Regions from separate parts of the Cohnella suwonensis genome, predicted to be linked through region 1. Evidence: riboswitches for the same ligand, from Rfam matches in the RefSeq annotation. Region 1 holds a riboswitch; each other region holds the start of a gene.

Region 1 (3,271 bases):
AACGCTGCGATCGCCGCCCATCGCGCGAGAACGAAGGGTCGGCTGTTTAACCGCTTGAACGAAGTCAAGGTCGGCGACCGCATTCGGATCGATGCCGGAGACCGTTCGTACGAATATGACGTATTCCGTATCAAAGTCGTCGAGCCGACCGACCTCTCGGTGCTGGAGAACGAAGGGGATCTCGCGATGCTTACGCTGATCACGTGCGACCCGCTCGTCAATCCGACGCACAGGCTGATCGTGCAAGCGAAGCTGGTTAGCTAGCAAGATAGGACGGAAAGAGCAAAAAGCCGGACGCGAGTACTTCGCGTCCGGCTTTTTCCGTTATCCTCTCAATACACTTTCTCGGCCGCGTACTCTTTAGCCGATTTCGCGAAACTGAACGGCTTGCCCGCTTTTTTCAGCCCTGCGTCCACCGTAGCGTCGACGACGACCCATTTTCCGTTCAAGTACACTTCGTTCCACGCATGATAGCCTTTGACGTAACTCGTCGTACCCATGACCAGCTTCGCCGGGATCCCTTGGCTGCGAAGCATCGCGGCGTACAAGGAAGCGTAACCGTAACAGATCGCCTTGCCCGAGGCCAGCGTTCCGTCGATATCCGGAATATATTCCGAGGTAACGCTCTTCGCGAGTTCGTTGTCGTACTTAATGGCGCCGATCAAGAAGGCGTGAATCGCTTTCGCCTTTTGCTCGTTCGTCTTCGCGCCCTTCACGAGCTTCGTCGCCTTACCGACCGCATCTTCCGCGTTTTTCCAGTTCACGTTCTGCACCGCGTTCAAGAAAGGGACGGTCGCATTGTCGAGCTTCACGTCGACCTTTTGGGTGCGGAGCACTTTATATTGGTTTCCTTTGACGTTCTCCAGAAGCGTGACGGTATACGTTCCGTTCCCCATTTGAAGCGGAAGCCATACCGGATGTTCGGCATCGGCTTTCGATACAGTATACGTGTAAGAACGCCCGTCTTTCGAGACTTTCGCTTTCGTTAACTTATCCGTGTCGGAACCGAGCGTAATGCCGACCGTACCTTTGTTCGCGGCGGAAGCGTCCAACCAAGCAGCATCGATCGATTCGGCCGCCAACGCCGCCGGAGCTGCTGAGAATGCCAGCGCGATCGCCAGCAATAAGGGAATTATTTTCTTCAACGGTAAAACTCCTTTCGGTAACTGGCTGCCATCCTCAGGCGGGAAGGCCCTATAGCTTTGCGTCGCTGTCTTTCGACAGGTTTGCCGTTATCGGGGATTCGGTGCGATGAAGCAAAAAAAGCCCGGAATTTCGGTAGCTGGCTGCCATCCGAAAATCGGGAAGGCCCTGTAGCATTGCGTCGCTGCCTTTCGACAGGTTTGCCGTTATCGTGTTCGGCTTTCTTTGTTTTGATTATACTAGATTCGCGAAAAATAGACTAGTTTTTGTTTATTTGGACAGCTTGCGCCGTTTCCAGAGGAACCCGACGCCGGCGATGACAAGGGCGAGACCCGCCAGCTGCAAAGGCAGTGGGCTTGCTTCACCGGTCTTCGGCAGCGTTTTGCCGCCTTCTCCGTCTATGCCGCCGCGCGGCACTTTGTCCACGTCGATATCGACGAACGTGTCTTGCTCGTTGCCGTCCTTGTCTTTCACTGCGATGACGAATTTGTCTTTGCCGGTGAAGCCCTTCTTCGGCGTGTATGTCCATTTGCCTTTCGGATCGACCGTGACGGTACCGTTCTTCGGCTTTTCCTTGACGACGGGTTTCCCTCCGTCCGGCACTTCGACTTTACCCGTCGTCGGCTTGTCTTCCGGTGTCTTCTTCGTATCCGTGACCGGCGGTTTTACCGGCGGCTTGACCGGCGGTTCAACCGGAGGTTCGACCGGCGGTTCGACCGGCGGTTCAACCGGAGGCTCGACTGGCGGAACCACTGGCGGAACCACTGGCGGCACTACCGGTGGCACGACTGGCGGGATTACCGGCGGTACTACTGGCGGGACGACAGGGTTTCTCGTATTTTCCAACGACAAGGTGACGAATTGGTGAGTCGAGTCGATGGTGACGGCATGCTCCGCCGCATCGAGTTGGTACCCTGCGGGCGCCGCCGTTTCCTTCAAGTAATACTGCCCCGACAAAAGCTTATCGAACAAGATTTCGCCGCTGGCGTCAGTCGTCAACGTGTTAATCAAGATTCGCGTCGCGCCGACTTGTCTTTCGAGCTTAAAAGTGGCCCCGGGCAGAACGATGGCATGATCCGCTTGGTCCACTTTCGTGACCGTCAGCGATCCTATCACGCCGCTTCCCGTGCCCGAACCCGAAGAAACGCCGACTTTGACGTTCTTATCCGTCTGTTTCGTTCCGGTGGAAACGCCGTTGCCCGAAAACTCGACCGCGTTACCGACGTTTTCGTTGTTAAGGGCGGCGATCAAAGAGTCGTATTCCAGCAAATATGCGGTATGAATCGTATTGTTAAAGCTCAAGACGAACGATTGCGTACCGTCGGCTGCCCTGTTAATCGTCAGCGCGTATTCCGAAGCCGGAACGACGGCGCCCTTCGTTAACGTGCCATCTGCCGCGACATTCGTCGCGTAAAGCTTGAAGGAATCGTCGATCAACACTTGGTTGTCCGTCGGCGTATCAGTGATTTTCGCGCTGCTTACGGTCGATTGTCCTTTGTTGATGAACACTTTCCAATGGATGAGTTCGCCGTCCTGCGCGCCGTCCTTCGAGACGTAGATGCCGCCTTGAGGAATCGTGACGGATGCCGTCAAATCTTTCGATACGTCGGTCGCCCCGTCCTTCACCTTCGCCGTATTCGTAGCCGTCGTTCCGATAATTTGATTATCGAGATTCGTTTCGAACGTGATGAAGTAAGGAGAGGAAATCGCGTTGTTGAATTCGACGCTTAATGTCTGCCCTGTTACATTGACCGTATATTCGGAAGGGTCTACTAACGAACCTATCGACGTGCCTCCTCCCGTCGCGATGTTCATGCCGTACACTTTAACCGAACCGCTTACGAGCGTTTGCCCGACTTCCAGTACGTCGACCATCTCGGCATTCGCGAGCGTCTTCAGATTATAGTTGACGCCTACCGTCCATGTAATCGTCTTGCTGGTCGCGTTGTACGAACCGGATTTAGAGCCGTTGTTTTTCGTTGCCGCGTTCGGCACGAACGAGTTCGATATATTCGCTTCGTGAGGCGTTACTCCCTCCAACCAAGCCGCATGGGCGTGATTGTCGAAGTTCGAACCGGACGTCAGCCAATCATTGTTGAATTTCGTTTTGTAGGTAATGTCGATTTGC
Region 2 (3,271 bases), on a different contig from region 1:
GCTATTCGCGCTGTTCGTATGCGTAATCGCCGTTAATCGAATTACGCAGACGCACAAAGTCTATTTAGCGTTCCATTTCATTATGATGTTATGGCCGCTAGGGCTGTTCGCGACGAAAATTACGGATGACCCCGCCATCCAGCACGCGTTCATCAACATGTCCTATTTCGGCATGGGCATGCTGGGGCCTGGCTGGCTCATCTTCGTATTCTTCCTGACCGGACGGGCGGAAAGGCTGAAAGCCGGACGGCTGTTCGTCTCGATCTTGCCCGCTTTCGCTTGCGTAACCGCCGCTCTGACCAATCCGGGCAAGCTGTTCATGTCCCCGGTCGGCGGCTCCTTCCTGAGCCGGGAGTACGGGCCGCTGTTCTGGGTTCTCGTCCTTATCCAGTTCGCTTATTTCTTCTTGGCGCTCATGAACATGTTCCAAGCGCTCAAGACCGTCAATTCCGTTCATCAACGGAAGCAGCTCGCCCTTGCCCTGATCGGCATGTTCGTGCTGACGGGATTCGGACTGCTCGACGTCATCGTTAACGTGCTGCTGGCGCAATGGCTACCGGTCATACCGGGTTTTCTGGCGCTTGGCATCTTGCTATCCGACTTGTGCTTCGTCATCGCCATCTATCGCTTCGGCATGTTCGACATTTTGAGCATGGCCCAGCGGGATATTTTCGAACATATGACCACGGGAATCATCGTCGTGGACGATAACGATAAAATATTGGAAGTCAACAAAGGAACGTCCCCGTTCGTAAGGGCGTTCAAAGGCGAGACGTTCGAGATGGAGAAGTTTCTCGCCCCTCTTCAGGCGCAAGGCGAAGCGTACGAATTCCTCTATCGGTACATGAACCATCCGTACGAGAAAATGCAAATGGAGTTCTCGTTGCAGGAAAGCGCGGGAAGGCACGTATCGATCCAGATTTCCCCGGTATTGGACGACCGGAAATCGTTTCTGGGCCGCATCATCACGTTCCATGACGTCACGGAGTTGCGCAAGCTCGTCGTGGAGATGAACCGGAAGAACGAAGCGCTTCACGAACGCAATCTGGAGCTGATCACGATCCAGGAAGAACTGTTCAGGGTCAACCAGAAGCTGGAGCAGATGGCGATCACGGACGGCTTGACCGGCTGCTTCAACCGCAGGTACCTGATGCAACAGCTGGAACACGAAGTGCTGCTGAACATGAGATATCAAATTCCGTTCTCCATCTTCCTGTTCGACATCGACTTCTTCAAGCAGATCAACGACAAATACGGCCACCTCGTCGGTGACGAGGTCATCCGGAGCACGGCGGACGTCGTCAGGACGAAGCTGCGCCGCACCGATATTCTGGCGCGTTACGGCGGCGAGGAATTCACCGTGTATTTGCCACACACGAACCGCGAGCAAGCCGAGCTGTTGGCGGAGAGAATCATGCTCGCGGTCGGGGACAACCGGGTAGAGGCCGGCAACGAGCTCGTGAGCGTCACGATCAGCATGGGCGTGCTTGCGGAGTCGAGCGCGGATCTGCGATTCGACGATCCGAAGGAATACTTGCGAGATGTGTTTTCGAAAGCGGATTCGGCGTTGTACAAGGCAAAGAACGGCGGAAGAAACCGCGTCGTTCTAACGAATTGACGGCTTCGCCGCAACGGGCGAACGCCCCAAAACAGTGACGATAAATGGCGAAGTATGGTATAATCTTCGCAAACGCGCACTACTCGATAAATGGCAAACTTGCTGAAAGGCAAGGACGCAAAGCCACAGGGTCTAATGTTCTCGCGAACGATGACAGCCTGGCTGCCGAAAGTCCGAACGCGGATGGAGAAGGCGATCAGGCTGCTTCCTCAGGGGAGCCGCCTTTTTTTGTGCGAAACGCGATCGAAGGAAAGGGGTTTGGCGGATATGACGCAAGCCGGCGAAAAAGGAACGATGACCGAATTGGAAAAGGATTTGCTCCCGCTGAACGTCCTGCTTCATTGCAGAACCGTCGTCGAAAGCAAAAATTTCGTCACGACCGGAGTCATGACCCACTTGGAAGGCGAACTGTTCGAGATCGAATTACACGAATTCGAACAATTCGAGCTTGGGGAAACGGTGAAGCTGACGGTATACTCTCCTGCCGGCATTCAATCGATGCCATCGGTCGTCTTCGCGAAATACGAAGGCGCGATCGCGCTGCTGCAGCCGCCGGACGTGCAGAAGCGATTCAAAGAACGGCGCGAGCATCCCCGAGTGGAAATCAGCGGCAACGCGCAAATCGTGAAAGTGTTGAAGGCTTCAGGGGACGAGGCGATACCCGAACCGTTCGCGGAGCTGACGATTCACGACATCAGCATTACGGGCATCAGCTTCTCGGGTCCGGACGCGCCGCACTTCGCGACGAATTCCCGTCTGAAAGCGAAAGTCGAGATCGGCTTCGGATTCAATTGCGAGCTTGAAATCATGCGCCGCGAACGTCATGAAGAAAACCGGATGCACTGCGGAGCGAAGATGCAAGTGCTGGAGCCGGAGATGCTGCGGCCGTTGCGCGCGCTCATTCTTCGCCAGCAAGTCGAGAAGAACGCTCAAGCGCGGAGAGAACTCGGCAAGAAACGGACGTTCAACGGTTGATCGCTCCGATGACGTTCATGATACAATGGACGGCAACGGGGGAACGCGTAAATGGCAATAAAGAGCGTAATAAGCAAAGCGCCGGCGATCGTCGCTGCTTTCATGGCGGCCGCGCTGGGGTGGTCCGCATACCGGTACGGCATGTTTTTCTCGGCGGATTTCTACCGGATGGAAATCGCGATAAGTGCCGCCGCGACTCTATACGCGATTTGGCTTGCGAAGACGGCGAACGAGAAAGACGGAGGAAGCGCTTGGCGCGCTTGGCTTCCTTTCGGGTTGGCCGTCTTGTTCGCCTTGGAACTGGCTCTAGGTCCCGCGTCCGTCCTGGGGACGGAGGATGCCGCGCTTCGTTGGTTTGCTTACGGGTGCTGGACGCTGCTTGTGTCGGGAATCGTTCGCGCGGGCCGATCCGGCAAGGAAGCCGTCCAGCTGGCCATTCAGGCGACGGGGGCATGGCTTCTCGCCGGCGGGTGGGCCGGATGGTACGGAGGAATAACGTTTACCGATATCGTGCTGCGGTTCGACGACGCGGAGTTGTCGGCGACGGGAGCGAGGCTCGCGGGGTTTCTTCAATATCCGAACGCTTACGGCGCCGTGATGGCGGCGTTCTTGCTCATGCAGTTACAGTGTTGGGCTAGCGGGGGGAGGCTTCGCCGACTGGCGGCGGCGACGGCCGTA
Region 3 (3,271 bases), on a different contig from region 1:
GGGGCTTTCCCCGGACGAGCGCAAGCTGTACGACCTGATCGCCAAGCGGTTCCTTTCTCACTTCTATCCGGCGGCGGAGTATAAAGTACATACCGTTCTCACCGAGGTGGAAAAGGAAACGTTCAAGACGACGGTGAAGCAATTGCTATCGCTCGGGTGGAAGGTCATTTACGCCGCGGATGCGCCGTCGTCCAAGCCGTCTTCGTCCGGCTCTTCCAAGGACGGCGGCAAGGACAAGGAAGACGGAGCGGGATCGGCGGAAGACGAGACGCTGGAGACGGACGCGCATTTCGAGATCGATCCGGCCGGGTCGGTCGTCTGTTCCGACGTCGAAGTGAAAGAGAAGGAAACGCAGCCGCCGAAGCACTATACGGAAGGCACGCTCCTGAAGGCGATGGAAAGCGCGGGCAAGCAGATCGAGGACGAGGAGCTTCGCGACGCGATGAAGGATTCCGGACTCGGTACGCCGGCGACGCGGGCGGCGACGATCGAACGGCTGAAGAACGTCGGTTACGTCGACATGCAAGGCAAGAAGATCATGATCACGCCGAAGGGACGGACGGCGATCGAGCTCATCCGCGGAGCGGGCGTCGAGCTGCTCACGTCGCCGGAGATGACGGGCCAATGGGAGCGCAGGCTGACGGAAATTTCGCGCGGACAAGCGTCGGCCGACACGTTCATGGGCAACGTCAAAAGGTTTACGAGGTTGATCATCGACAAGGTTAGCGTTCAACGGCCGGCGGCGAGGAACGCGTTCGCGAAGCCCGAGCCGTCCGCGAAAGGCGGCAAAGGCAAGGAGGGGGCGGACGACCGGAAGAAGGCTCGGGAGTCCTCCAAGGCGGCAGCCGCCAAGTCATCCGCCGCGACGCCCGGCAAGAACGCCAAAGCGGCAGCCGCCAAGCCGGAAGCGGCGGGCGGACAGCCCGGCACGATCGGCGTATGCCCGCGTCCAGGGTGCGGCGGCCATATTTTCATGGGACGCAAGGGATACGGTTGCAGCCATTATAAGACGGGGTGCGGCTTCGTCATCTGGAAAGAGAGCTTCGACCGGACGTTAACCGACGCGATGGTCAAGGCGCTCGTCGAGAAAGGAAAGACGGGCAAATTGAAATTCAAGACTCCCGAAGGCGAAGCTTACGAGGGTATCATCGTGCTGAAAAAGGCGGAAACGGGCGAGCTTTCGCTCGAGCGAATTTGACTTTCGCCGAATACGCGACAAAAAGACTAGTCCCGATGCCGGGGACTAGCCTTTTTTACATGGCGCGCATCATGGTTCGCAAGATGCAGGTAAGCGCTTCCAGAACTAATCGTGGTTTATTCTTCCATTCGACTCGCGCATGAAGGAAAAAGTCGAACGCCGAGCGGTTCAAGAGCATTGCGACTTATTGGAGATTGATCTATTAGCCTATTAAGTTATCGGCACTCGTTCATTCGGACTAGATAAGATCCGTGCCGTTCGGCATGACGCAATATTCAGAAAATTGAGGAATTAGATGGATTCAAGGAACTTCGTTTCGCCGCTTATGATTAGACACATCGAACCAGCGAACGACACGCTCCGCTGAATCTCGATAAAGGCAAAGCCGACGAAAGTCGGCGACGCAAAGCTATAGGGGCTAAAACGCGAGAGCGTGATGCCAGCCAGCTGCCGAAAGATGAAGGGGAGTTTCTTTAATGAACCCTCCTTTCGGGAAAAGGTGGGTTATTTTGCGTATGGAGGGGGGATTTCAGTCGAATGAAGCTGATCATTCAAGAGAGCGGACAGCTCGTCGGCCATCGAATCGCGGAGGCGTATTCCTTCCCGCGGCGATTCAGAGGGCTTATGCTGACGGGTTCGCTATCGGAAGGGTCCGGCTTGCACATTCGACCGTGCCGGGGAGTGCATTCTTTTTTCATGAAGTATCCGATCGATGTCCTTCATCTGGACGAAGAGGATCGCATCGTCGGTATTCAGCTGCGGCTGGATCCCGGCAAGCTTGGAACGGCTTTCCGGGGGACGCGCTCCGTCGTGGAGCTCCCGGCGGGAACGCTCGAACGTGCATGCGTCAGGCTAGGACAGAAGGCAGTGTTTCAAGCAAACACGCCTCTGGCGTCCCAGGCGACGACAGAGTAGCTTTGCGGAGGTTATTCAGAGAGGGATAAGCGTGAAACTTATGAATTCTGAATAACGAGAAAGCCATTAAACCCACTATTAGGAGGAAATTAAAAATGATGAACAAATTCAAACAACTGGTGAAAGACGAGCAAGGTCAAGGGATGACGGAGTACGGCTTGGTGCTTGGCCTAATCGCGGTAGCGGTCGTAGCGGCTTTGATCGCTCTGCGCGGACACATTATCGCCTTGTTCGATAACGCGGAAGATACGGTCGGCGACGCCAAAACCCAAATGACGTCGACGACAACGACGACCCCGTAAGCGGCTGCGTCTGCGGATGCCCGGAAGGCCATACGTCGAGAACGTATGGCCTTCTTTAATCCCCGAAACGGAGGAACCGTCGTGTGGGCCAATGCAATTCTGTTAATGGCGATAATCGCGTGCGTCGTAACCGATCTCAGGAACAGGAAAATTTATAACGCCGTCGTTTTCCCGGCGCTCGCGGCTGGAATCGGCATACATGCTTTCGCGGACGGCTGGGCGGGTATCGCATTCTCGTCGCTCGGCTTCGCGCTCGGCTTGGGGATCCTTCTTATTCCTTATATGCTCGGCGGAATGGGCGCGGGAGACGTGAAACTTCTGGCGCTCGTCGGAACGCTTAAGGGGGCCGCGTTCGTCGCGGCGACGTCCGTGTACATGGCGTTGATCGGCGGATTGATCGCGCTGGGCATCGTCCTGTTCAAGAACGGCTTCCGAGACCGGATCCGATTCGTCGGTTACGTGTTGCTGTGTCTAAGGCTCAGGGTTAAGCCCGCCATCCATGGAGTTTGGACTTCGGGAGCGTATCCTTACGGCGTCGCCATCGCGGGCGGATCCGCCGTATGCTTGTGGTTGAGAGGATGGGGAGCGGGATGATCAAGGAACAGAAAGGGCAGTCGCTCGTCGAATTCGCCCTGCTGCTCCCGCTATTGCTGCTGCTAATCTGCGGGGTCGTCGATATCGGACGGCTCATGTTCGCTTACGCCAGCTTGAATATGACGACGCAGGAAGCGGTTAGGCTGGGGGGACTCGGCAAGGGGGACGCGGAAATCGCGGACTACGCCAAAAATCATCTTCGCGTGGGAGACGCCTCCGACTTAGAGGTGACGATCACGCCGGGACAGGCGACCAGAAAAAA

The links. Region 1 has a riboswitch for cyclic di-GMP ahead of ACFPPD_RS07085 (transglutaminase-like domain-containing protein). Riboswitches for the same ligand answer to the same signal wherever they lie in the genome.
Region 2: another riboswitch for cyclic di-GMP. It lies ahead of ACFPPD_RS07795 (PilZ domain-containing protein); the one in region 1 lies ahead of ACFPPD_RS07085 (transglutaminase-like domain-containing protein).
Region 3: another riboswitch for cyclic di-GMP. It lies ahead of ACFPPD_RS11415 (DUF192 domain-containing protein); the one in region 1 lies ahead of ACFPPD_RS07085 (transglutaminase-like domain-containing protein).

Annotation. Positions count from the first base shown of each region.
Region 1 covers NZ_JBHSMH010000014.1:1,953-5,223, forward strand. Annotated here, with positions in the region: gene ACFPPD_RS07080 (class D sortase) at 1-264, shown strand, start outside; gene ACFPPD_RS07085 (transglutaminase-like domain-containing protein) at 333-1,145, opposite strand; cyclic di-GMP riboswitch class I at 1,159-1,241, opposite strand; cyclic di-GMP riboswitch class I at 1,275-1,358, opposite strand; gene ACFPPD_RS07090 (collagen binding domain-containing protein) at 1,414-3,271, opposite strand, start outside.
Region 2 covers NZ_JBHSMH010000017.1:26,076-29,346, reverse strand. Annotated here, with positions in the region: gene ACFPPD_RS07800 (histidine kinase N-terminal 7TM domain-containing diguanylate cyclase) at 1-1,618, shown strand, start outside; cyclic di-GMP riboswitch class I at 1,701-1,788, shown strand; gene ACFPPD_RS07795 (PilZ domain-containing protein) at 1,886-2,593, shown strand; gene ACFPPD_RS07790 (O-antigen ligase family protein) at 2,645-3,271, shown strand, end outside.
Region 3 covers NZ_JBHSMH010000030.1:100,807-104,077, forward strand. Annotated here, with positions in the region: gene ACFPPD_RS11410 (type IA DNA topoisomerase) at 1-1,198, shown strand, start outside; cyclic di-GMP riboswitch class I at 1,567-1,653, shown strand; gene ACFPPD_RS11415 (DUF192 domain-containing protein) at 1,736-2,113, shown strand; gene ACFPPD_RS11420 (Flp family type IVb pilin) at 2,209-2,415, shown strand; gene ACFPPD_RS11425 (A24 family peptidase) at 2,497-3,009, shown strand; gene ACFPPD_RS11430 (TadE/TadG family type IV pilus assembly protein) at 3,006-3,271, shown strand, end outside.